One region of the Clostridium fungisolvens genome, then DNA from elsewhere that is predicted to be linked to it. Evidence: a T-box and tRNA genes for the amino acid it is inferred to sense, from the RefSeq annotation. Region 1 holds a T-box; the other regions hold tRNA genes.

Region 1 (3,291 bases):
TCGCTTGAAGTACATTTCCCACAATATCTTTAGCAGCAAATACAAGCCCACCAACTATAGCAGTTGAAAATCCGTTTCCTGATGTAGCTGCTGCAATAACTGTGCCAGCCAAGAAATATCCAAAAATCATGAATATCCCCCCTAAAATAAAACCTACTACATATGAAATATAAGTCCCCTTGAATCTTTCAATCACAACTCCAGCTATATAAGCCATACCAGCCTTTATTATAAAAGTAAACGGAGCCCAGATAAGCCATCCTCCGCTTATGTCTACCATAGCCATCCCTATAGCAGCGGCTAATGCACCTCTCTTTTTCCCTAGTACAACTGCTGAAAGAAGAACCATGCAATCTCCTAAATGCACAAAACCACCTGCAGTAGGAATCTTAATTATATTCCCAGCTATAAAAACCAATGCAATCATCAATCCTGTTAAAGCTAAATCTCTAGCTTTTAAGTTTTTTGAATTCTCCATAATATCTAGCCCCTTTTTAAATTTTTTAATAAGAAATTATTCCATAAATGGATGATATAACATAACCTATTGCATTGCAAATGTATCGATACAAAGTTTATGTATTATTATTTTATTTTTACTAATACTATTATCAAGATTCATGATTTAATGACAAATTTAGTTTCAAATATTTCTTAAAATCATCTGTACTAAAAAGGAGGTGATTATATGGCTTTCCTAAGATGGCTTGGTGGTATAGTAATATTCTTTTGGTTACTTGGAATAATCTTCAGAATAGGAGGTTACTTTATCAACATTCTTCTTGTAGTTGCAGCAATAATTTTTATAGTTAACTTAATCTTCGGAAGAAAGAATAAAGTCTGAGTTGACACTTTGTTTTATATGTCATATTATAGAAGTAATAAATTATTACTTCTATATTCTAAAATCAAAGAAGAGAAATAGTAAACTTTAGTTCACATTTCCAGAGAACTGTAGGCGGTGAAATTACAGTAATGTTGTTTAAGTTGAATGGATCTCTGAGATACTTAGACGAAAAATTATTATAGATAATTAAGTAGTTTTAGTCGTGTTCTCACGTTATAGAGATAGGATATTATTGTATCTTAATTAAAGAAGAGAATGAACTTCTCTTGAATATAGGTGGCACCGCGTTTTATACGCCCTATGGATTTTTATCCATAGGGCTTTTTTACTGTTTAGGAAAGCATAATTTTTTTTGATAACAAAACCTATCAATATCAAGTGCTCAGAACAACTATTTATGTAAACAGTAAAAAACAAAATTTATGTCGCCTGCCAGAATTTCTTCACATACGCTTAAGAAAAGGCAGATGCGCAAAAAAACTCTCTGAAGAAGATCACTTCAGCGACTTTTTTATCTTTTTAAGTAGATATACTATAGATAATTTAATTTCATTATAACCGAGTAGGAGGAATAAAGAATGGAAGACAAAAAGAAAGTAATATTTAGTGGTATTCAACCTTCTGGCGAATTGACCATAGGGAATTATTTAGGAGCTATAAAAAACTGGGTTAAACTTCAAGATCAATACGACTGTCTATTCTGCGTAGTAGATTTACACGCAATTACTGTAAAGCAAGTACCTGCAGACCTTAGAAGAAGAACTCTAGAAGTCTTAGCAATATATATAGCTGCTGGTATAGATCCTGAAAAGAATACTCTTTTCATACAATCACATGTACCTGCCCACAGCGAAGCAGCATGGCTTTTAAACTGTAATTCATATATGGGTGAACTAGGAAGAATGACTCAATATAAAGATAAATCACAAAAGATGGGCGACTCTATAGTGGCTGGACTTTTCAATTATCCAGTTCTTATGGCCGCTGACATACTTTTATATAATACAGATTTAGTTCCTGTTGGAAAGGACCAAACTCAACATTTAGAATTAGCTAGAGATTTAGCTCAAAGATTCAATAATGCTTACAGCCCAACCTTTGTTGTACCTGAAGGCTATATAGCTAAAGAAGGTGCAAAGATAATGAGTCTTCAAGAGCCAACAAAGAAGATGTCTAAATCCGATGAAAATCAAAATAGCTTCATCTTGCTTCTAGACCCACCAGAAGTTATAAGAAAGAAAGTAAGCAGAGCCGTTACTGATGGTATTGGAGTGGTAAACTATACTGACGAACAACCTGGCGTAAAAAACCTTATAGATATATTGTGTGCCATAAAAGGCTTAAAGCCTGACGAAGTGGTTGCTGACTATGTAGGAAAAGGTTATGCAGAGCTTAAGAGCGATGTAGCTGATACAATAGTTGCTGAACTTTCTCCACTTCAAGAAAAGGTTAAAGAGCTTTTAGCTGATAAGTCTTATCTTGAAGAAGTTTATAAGAAAGGTGCTGAAAAGGCTAACTATTTAGCTACTAAGACCCTAAGAAAAATGCAAAAGAAGATAGGATTTATTCCTAGATAGTCATATAACTTAAATTTAGGCACTCCTACATCCAATGCCTTGATGAGCTGCACAAAGAATTAATATGATTTTCTCCTCTTAAACAGCTAAAACTGTATAACTCGCTTTGCTCAGACAATACAGTTTCTTAACGCTGTTTCAGCTCCAAAAATCATTTAATTCTAGTTGTTCGCTCATATGGCATCTACTGTAGAAGTGCCTAAATTTTTATACATTGACCTAATCTAGTCATCCATTTGATACATTATAGAAATTGTATAACTCGCTTCGCTTAGACAATACAATTTTTTAACGCTAATTCACCTCCAAAAATCATTTAATTCTAACCGCTTATTCATATAGCATCTCCTGTAGAAGCACTTTATTTTGATATGTAATGTTAACTGGAATACCTGGAGCTATACAGCCGAAGCTTTGATGAGCTTCGTTCAGAAAATGCAATTATAAAAAAATAAAAAGTTCACAACAAAATCGTGAACTTTTTATTTTGAGAAAAATTTAAAAAATCTATTTTTCTTCCTCAAAATTAATCTTATCTTTAATTATATATAGTGGTCTATTTTTACTTTCGTCGTAAATTCTAGCTATATATTCTCCTATAATTCCAAGGGATAATAATTGTACTCCGCTGAATAGTGTTATAACTACCATTAGAGATGTCCAGCCTGGTTGTGTTGTATAGCCAAATAGTTTAACTATTATTGAATATATCAGCATTATGAAAGATATAAATATGGTTATGGTACCAATTAGAGATACTACTTTTAATGGTTTTGAAGAAAAAGCAACTATTCCATCTGAAGCAAATTTAAGCATTTTCTTTAAAGGATATTTTGTAGTTCCAGCAAATCTTTCGTTTCTATTGTA
Region 2 (3,291 bases), 3.4 Mb from region 1:
ACCGGGAAAAACTTCTTGATGATATCATTAACAGTTGTTCCTTCATACATCATAGAAGGTCCTAAATCACCTTTTGTTACAATACTACTAACATATGTAGTGTATTGTTGAGACATAGGTTTATCTAGTCCAAACTTCTTATTTAAGTTCTCAAGTATAGAAGGTGGTAATTTCTTTTCTCCTGTAAATGGTCCCCCTGGTATTGCTCTGATTAAAAAGAAAGTTGCTGTTATTACTATAAATATAGTAAGTAAACTTATCACAATTCTCTTTAATGTGTATTTAAACATTTTTTAAGTCCCCCTTTAAATATGTTTATAACTTCTAATTTCTTACTAAATCTCTATTATGTACTAATTTTCTACTTTTTCAATACAAAGTAATCAACTATTATTTTGTATCACCTGTCCCCCGACTAACATCTCCTCGTTCATTGTTATTTTTCTTAAGTTTATATAAAAAATTATAGTTACAAATTATCATTTTGTAAATAGTTTTTTGAATTTATTATTAAATGTTAATTTTGGCATGTATTTTTTTATTCTTTTACTATAAGCTATCTAATTTGGCAGCAAGTAAACATTTTCAAAGGCAATTTTTTTCCAATTTTATAATAAATATCAGCTACCAATCAATTAAATTTGCTAGACTTATAACAAATTTATTAAACTGTTAATTAATTAGTATATAAATTTAAAATTAACAATTTTTATTTTTATTATATATTTATTAGTTCACTCATAAAAACTTTATCCATATAATGGATGAAACTAAGTGCAAACGTCAAAAAATTTGTTTATCGCTAAAAAATTCATAACATAAATTTATTTAAATTAAAATAATTATTTAAATATTTCAATTATATGTATTTTCTTTTTTCACTCTATCTATTTTATAATTTATAAATTTTTCACCAATGATTTTTAGTCAAAACAAAAAAAAGATAAATTGCCAAATTGATAAAAGCAACTTCAATCTGGTAATTCATCTGTATATTAGGTGTATTCACAATTAAGCATTTAATTTTCTATATTAAATAGTATGTATCTCTTGGATTAAATTGTATCTTAGGCAATTAGTTTTTTATATACACAAAAAAAGACTAGTAGAAAATTAATTCTACTAGTCTTTTGGCAGGGGCAATAGGGATCGAACCCATAACCTACGGTTTTGGAGACCGCCACTCTACCAGTTGAGCTATACCCCTTCGAACAAATATGATTATATAACATTCTTTAAAATAACGCAACATTTTTTTGTACTTATTTTTATATATAGATGAGCCACTACATAATTAAATTTATATTTTAAAAAGGTATCTTATAATAACATATGTGATTATAAGATACCTTTTAAGAAAAAGTTATATTTAAATTTTCGATTTACACTATAATATATATTTAAGATTCTATACTACACTCTAAGATCATTTGATTAGATTTAAAATCAGAAGAACCAAATCATCTACTAGACTACCTTAAACCCTGCAGCCTTAACTTTTTCTTTAATTATCTCTAAATTCTTAGTCTTCATTCTTACAACTATTTCTCTTACATCTGTAACACTTTTTGGATCTATTACAACAAAACTGATTATATCAGCTTGATTTTCTGTAAGTATTTTTGATAACCTTGATATTTGTCCAGGAACATCATAAGCAGTAACTGCCATTCTTTCACCTTTGTTAAGTCCAAATACATTAGTATACTGTTCAAACACGGCATGATGAGTTAAAATACCTACAAACTTATCAAACTCATCAACAACTGCGACAAAGGAAACATGAGTTTCTTCTAGTAATCCTACTGCTTTCTCAACTTCTTCATAAAGATTTATCTTAGGTATGCTTTTTGTTAGTAGGTGAGATACTGAGAAGTCTTCCAATAAACTCTTCTTATCAGCACCTTTTTCAAAATAAAACTTATAAATAATGTCTTGTGCTATTGATCCTTTAAAATATTCTCCATCAACAACAGGAATTGATAAAAATTTATTTTGATCCATTATCTCTAAGGCTCTTCCTATTGTTGTATCAGATGTGACTGTTATTAAATCTTTTTTTGGCAATATTATAGTTTTTACTAGCATAGTCTCTCCCCCTCGATTTCCTTATATATATATTATAAGCCATTTATTACGGTAATTATATATGATTTTTAAAAATTATCCAATAATTAAAAAAATTCTTTCATTTTATTATATTATGCCGAGTTTTATAAGTAATCCATAAAATTTATCATCACCTATTGGAAAAACATTATCCAAATTCACTAATAATTTTATAAACTTTACTATTATTCTTCTTAAATTATAAATAATTCATCACAGCTTCATAAATAATACTTGTTCAATAATAGACAATAAAAAAAGTTATAAATATATAAAAATACTTATAACTTTTTATTTAATCCCTTAAATTTTAGACTTATATTTTCTAAATAATATCTATATTGATCATCATATTGAGGTATCTTAATCTGCATTTGATAATAGGATGCTCCATTTATCTTACTGATAAACTCATTAAATTTAGCCTGATCACTATATAATATTAAAGTTTTACTTGCTGATTCCCCAAGCATTTTTTTATAATCATCAATTTTAGTTAAATCCGTGAGTTTTATAACATCGACGCCTAAATACTTAGTAAGATAATCTAAGTCTTCATCTGTTGTATATATAGTATATCCATTTAGAGCACTTATGGAATCCTTCACATCTTTACTATCTTTATCTAGTTCTGATATCATCTCTTCGTAATTCTCTTCATAGAAATCCCTGTTTTTCGGATCTTTATCTTGAATTGAACTTTTTATGTTATAAAGCATAATTTTATATTCGTCAGGACTTAACCAATAATAAGGATTTATTTTTATATCATACCCTGCTATATTCTGAGACTTTATATAGTTCAATGTTTTAGTTCCTCTAGAAAGATTAACAATACCTACTTTTCCTTTTTTTAAACCATCTATAAAATCATTTATCCAAGGCTCAGAACTAGATCCCATATATAAAAGCAGATCATATTTTGAAACATTATCCAAAGAATCATTTGTAAACTTAAAGTTTAGACTGTCAAAGTTATTATTAAACATGTATGTTACATTGTGTTTATCTTTTACCAGTTGTTTAGTTGCAGAATAAATAAACTTATTTGTAGTTATTATGTTTAAATATGTATCCCGTTGTTCTACATCATCATTTATTGTATTAACTACCTTTGGCTTATAATATGTGCTTATAAATATGAAAAAAATTATATTGATACCTATCAATACAAAAGTGAAC
Region 3 (3,291 bases), 3.4 Mb from region 1:
TTTAGAAAACGTAGATGCTAACAATAAAGTTACTCCAGGTGTTGCTGAGAAGTACGATGTTTCAAGTGATGGAACAAAGTATACTTTCCATTTAAGAAAAGATGCAAAATGGTCGGATGGAAAAGGCGTTACAGCTAATGACTTCTACTATGCTTGGACTAGAGCTTTAGCTCCAGAAACAGCATCAGATTACGCTTACCAATTATACTACATCAAAAATGGTGAAGCATATAATGGTGGAAAAGCTAAAGTTGCAGATCTAGGAATAAAAGTAGTTGATGATTATACACTAGAAGTTACACTAGAGGCTCCAACAGCTTACTTCTTAGCTTTAACAGCATTCCCAACTTACTTCCCAGTAAGAAAAGATATCGTTGAAGCTAATAAAGAAGGATGGGCTACTGATGCAAAGACATTTGTATCTAACGGAGCATACAAAATGTCTGAATATGCTCAAAAAGACCATATGACATTTGTTAAGAACGATAGCTATTGGGATAAAGCAAATGTTAAGCTTGACAAAATCCAATACACATTATTAGATAATGAAACATCTGCATTAAATGCTTTTGAATCTGGTGAAATAGATGCTACAGATTTATTACCAGCAGAACAAAAGCAAAGCTTAATCAAAGATGGTAAGGCTAAAGTTTATCCATACCTTGGAACATACTACTATGCAGTAAATGTTTCAAACAAGAACGTTTCTGCTGATGTTGCTAAAGCATTAAGCAATACTAATGTAAGAAAAGCACTTAGCATGGCAATAGATAGAACTGCTATAGTTGAAAATGTAACAAAGGGTGGAGAACAACCTGCTACATCATACGTTCCAAAGGGAATAGTTGATAGTACAGGTAAAGAATTCAAGAACAAGGATTACCTAAAGACTACAGCTGATGTTGAAGGTGCTAAGAAGTTACTTGCTGATGCTGGATATCCAGAAGGTAAGGGATTCCCTAAACTTGAAATTAAGTACAACACAGGACAAGGACATCAAAACATCGCTCAAGCTATACAAGAAATGTGGAAGAAGAACTTAGGAATCGACGTTACACTAGTTAATGAAGAAAGAAAAGTTCAATTAGATGACTTAACAAAGCATAACTTCATGGTATGTAGAACAGCATGGATTGCTGACTACAACGATCCAATGACATTTATAGATATGTACTACACTAACGGCGGAAATAACAATCCTGGTTACACTAACCCAGAATATGACAAGTTAGTTGATGCTGCTAAGAAGGGTACTGATGCTGCTAAGAGAACAGAAGATATGCATAAGGCAGAAGACATATTAATGAATGATATGCCAATAATCCCAATATACTACTACACTAACGTTCTTGCACTTAAGAATAATATAACTGATTTACAAAAATCCCCACTAGGATTTGTATACTTCAGAAATACTGTAGTAGAAGCTGCTTCTAAATAAGGCATTTTATCAGTTGCTTATAGCATCAGATAATATATAAAGTGGTAGTATCTTTAGTTGTTGACTTAACTAAAGATACTACCTTTTAATATGCTGTTACTTGAGTATTCATAATTTATTAAAATTAGAAATAAAGTATTGCGCATGTCTCATGAATATGATATTATATCTTTTGTAAGCGTTATTTTAGGGGTATAGCTCAACTGGTAGAGTGGCGGTCTCCAAAACCGTAGGTTGTGGGTTCGATCCCTACTGCCCCTGCCAATATGGTAAACGAAGCTTACGAGGATGATCCGCGAATATTCTTTTGGATATTCGTGGATTTTTCTTGTATTTATTTAATAATTTTCAAAAATATTATTATATTAGTTGAGATTTATACTCTTAATTAATGAAAAAATCATTATATTTTTGCTTTAAAAAATATAACTATAATTTTAATTTATTTTATTAGATTTTATAAATTATACTTCAGTAAAGTTTCATTAAGACGATAATATAATTAATAATAAAATTTACAACATATAGAAAATATAGTATAATTATGTTTGCTGTGAAATTTATAATTATAATTTTTTAAAACATTATTACAGTAAATCTAAATAAGAAAATAATAGGTCAATGAATTTTATAATCTTATAAATTTGTGTTAAGTATAAATAAAATTTAAGAAGGCTCTTAAGTATTAAATTTGGGGTGGGAAAATGTACTATTATTTTAAGTATTATAAGAAAAAAGGGATTATAAGAAATATTATTAAAGGCTACTTAGGAAATGAAGAATTGACATACATGATAAAAGAGTACATAGATGTTATAGAAACAATTGGTACTCATAATAAAATATTTGTAATGGATGTTTCTGATTTAGAACTTGTAAAATCAGAAGTCAGTGATACATATTGCGAATTTTTAAGAAATACATCTAAAGAACAATGGATAATTAATATAATAATAATGCCTAAATCTATAATAGGAAGCTACCAGCTAAAAAAGTTTATTAAAAATTCAGGTGTAAATCCAATCTTAGTTAATAGTAGTAGAGAAGCTATAAATGTAATAAAGAACTATAAAGGAAGTACATACCAGAATTGCATTTAATTTTATAGTCTATTAAAATCGTTTGTGGTTAATATAATAGTGTAAACCAAAAAGGTTTACTGCTGATGTATCGTTTAAACTGGAGAAAGTTTTAAGGATATTGCTGTCAAGCAAAAAGTTAAAATCTTAATTTAGTGGATTACGATACATAAGAAACCATCTCAAAACCAAAGGAGGAATGTTATATGTCAAGATCAAGAACATTAGTTCCAGAGGCGAAACAAGGATTATCTAAGTTTAAATTTGAAGTAGCAAGAGAACTAGGAGTTCCATTAGGTGATTATAATGGAGATCTAACATCAAAACAATGTGGTTCCGTAGGTGGAGAAATGGTAAAAAGAATGGTAGAGGAATTCGAAGGACACATGACAACTAATCACTAGTCATAGTGGAAGGCATTTGGTAGGTTAAATCTTAGTTATGTAATCTGACCATTAAGGGAGGAGTTACTATGAGTAATGATGTACCACCAGATAGTAGATTCTAATACCGGGGCACAAGAAATTGTGCCCTTTTATTCTTTAGAAAATTCACAGATTTTTTATGGATTCTTCTTAAATAAAAAAACAATACGCTACTCTTAACTTTGTATATTTTCAAAAGAGATTTTATAAGAAAATTTATTTACAATGAAGAGAAGCCTTATAAGGAGGAATAACTGATGGATTGGAAAAAAGGTATAGTTACTTTTGATGATGGTTCAAGTTATGATGGAGAATTTTTGATAAATGAAGAAGGACAGATATATAA

What was found. The T-box of region 1 lies ahead of trpS (tryptophan--tRNA ligase). A T-box ahead of a tRNA ligase gene usually reads a tRNA of that ligase, here a tRNA-Trp.
Region 2: it has a tRNA-Trp gene. The T-box ahead of trpS (tryptophan--tRNA ligase) is inferred to sense a tRNA for this amino acid. The anticodon was not compared.
Region 3: it has a tRNA-Trp gene. The T-box ahead of trpS (tryptophan--tRNA ligase) is inferred to sense a tRNA for this amino acid. The anticodon was not compared.

Annotation. Positions count from the first base shown of each region.
Region 1 is NZ_BLZR01000001.1:402,700-405,990, reverse strand. It holds gene bsdtw1_RS01575 (ECF transporter S component) at 1-478, opposite strand, end outside; gene bsdtw1_RS01570 (lmo0937 family membrane protein) at 689-844, shown strand; T-box leader at 903-1,151, shown strand; gene trpS (tryptophan--tRNA ligase) at 1,426-2,424, shown strand; gene bsdtw1_RS01560 (glycosyltransferase family 2 protein) at 2,932-3,291, opposite strand, start outside.
Region 2 is NZ_BLZR01000001.1:3,794,418-3,797,708, forward strand. It holds gene bsdtw1_RS16685 (ABC transporter permease) at 1-290, opposite strand, end outside; tRNA gene bsdtw1_RS16690 (tRNA-Trp) at 1,132-1,207, opposite strand; gene bsdtw1_RS16695 (CBS domain-containing protein) at 1,468-2,088, opposite strand; gene bsdtw1_RS16700 (metal ABC transporter substrate-binding protein) at 2,391-3,291, opposite strand, start outside.
Region 3 is NZ_BLZR01000001.1:3,787,240-3,790,530, reverse strand. It holds gene bsdtw1_RS16665 (peptide ABC transporter substrate-binding protein) at 1-1,441, shown strand, start outside; tRNA gene bsdtw1_RS16660 (tRNA-Trp) at 1,630-1,705, shown strand; gene bsdtw1_RS16655 (hypothetical protein) at 2,146-2,541, shown strand; gene bsdtw1_RS16650 (alpha/beta-type small acid-soluble spore protein) at 2,727-2,924, shown strand; gene bsdtw1_RS16645 (hypothetical protein) at 3,203-3,291, shown strand, end outside.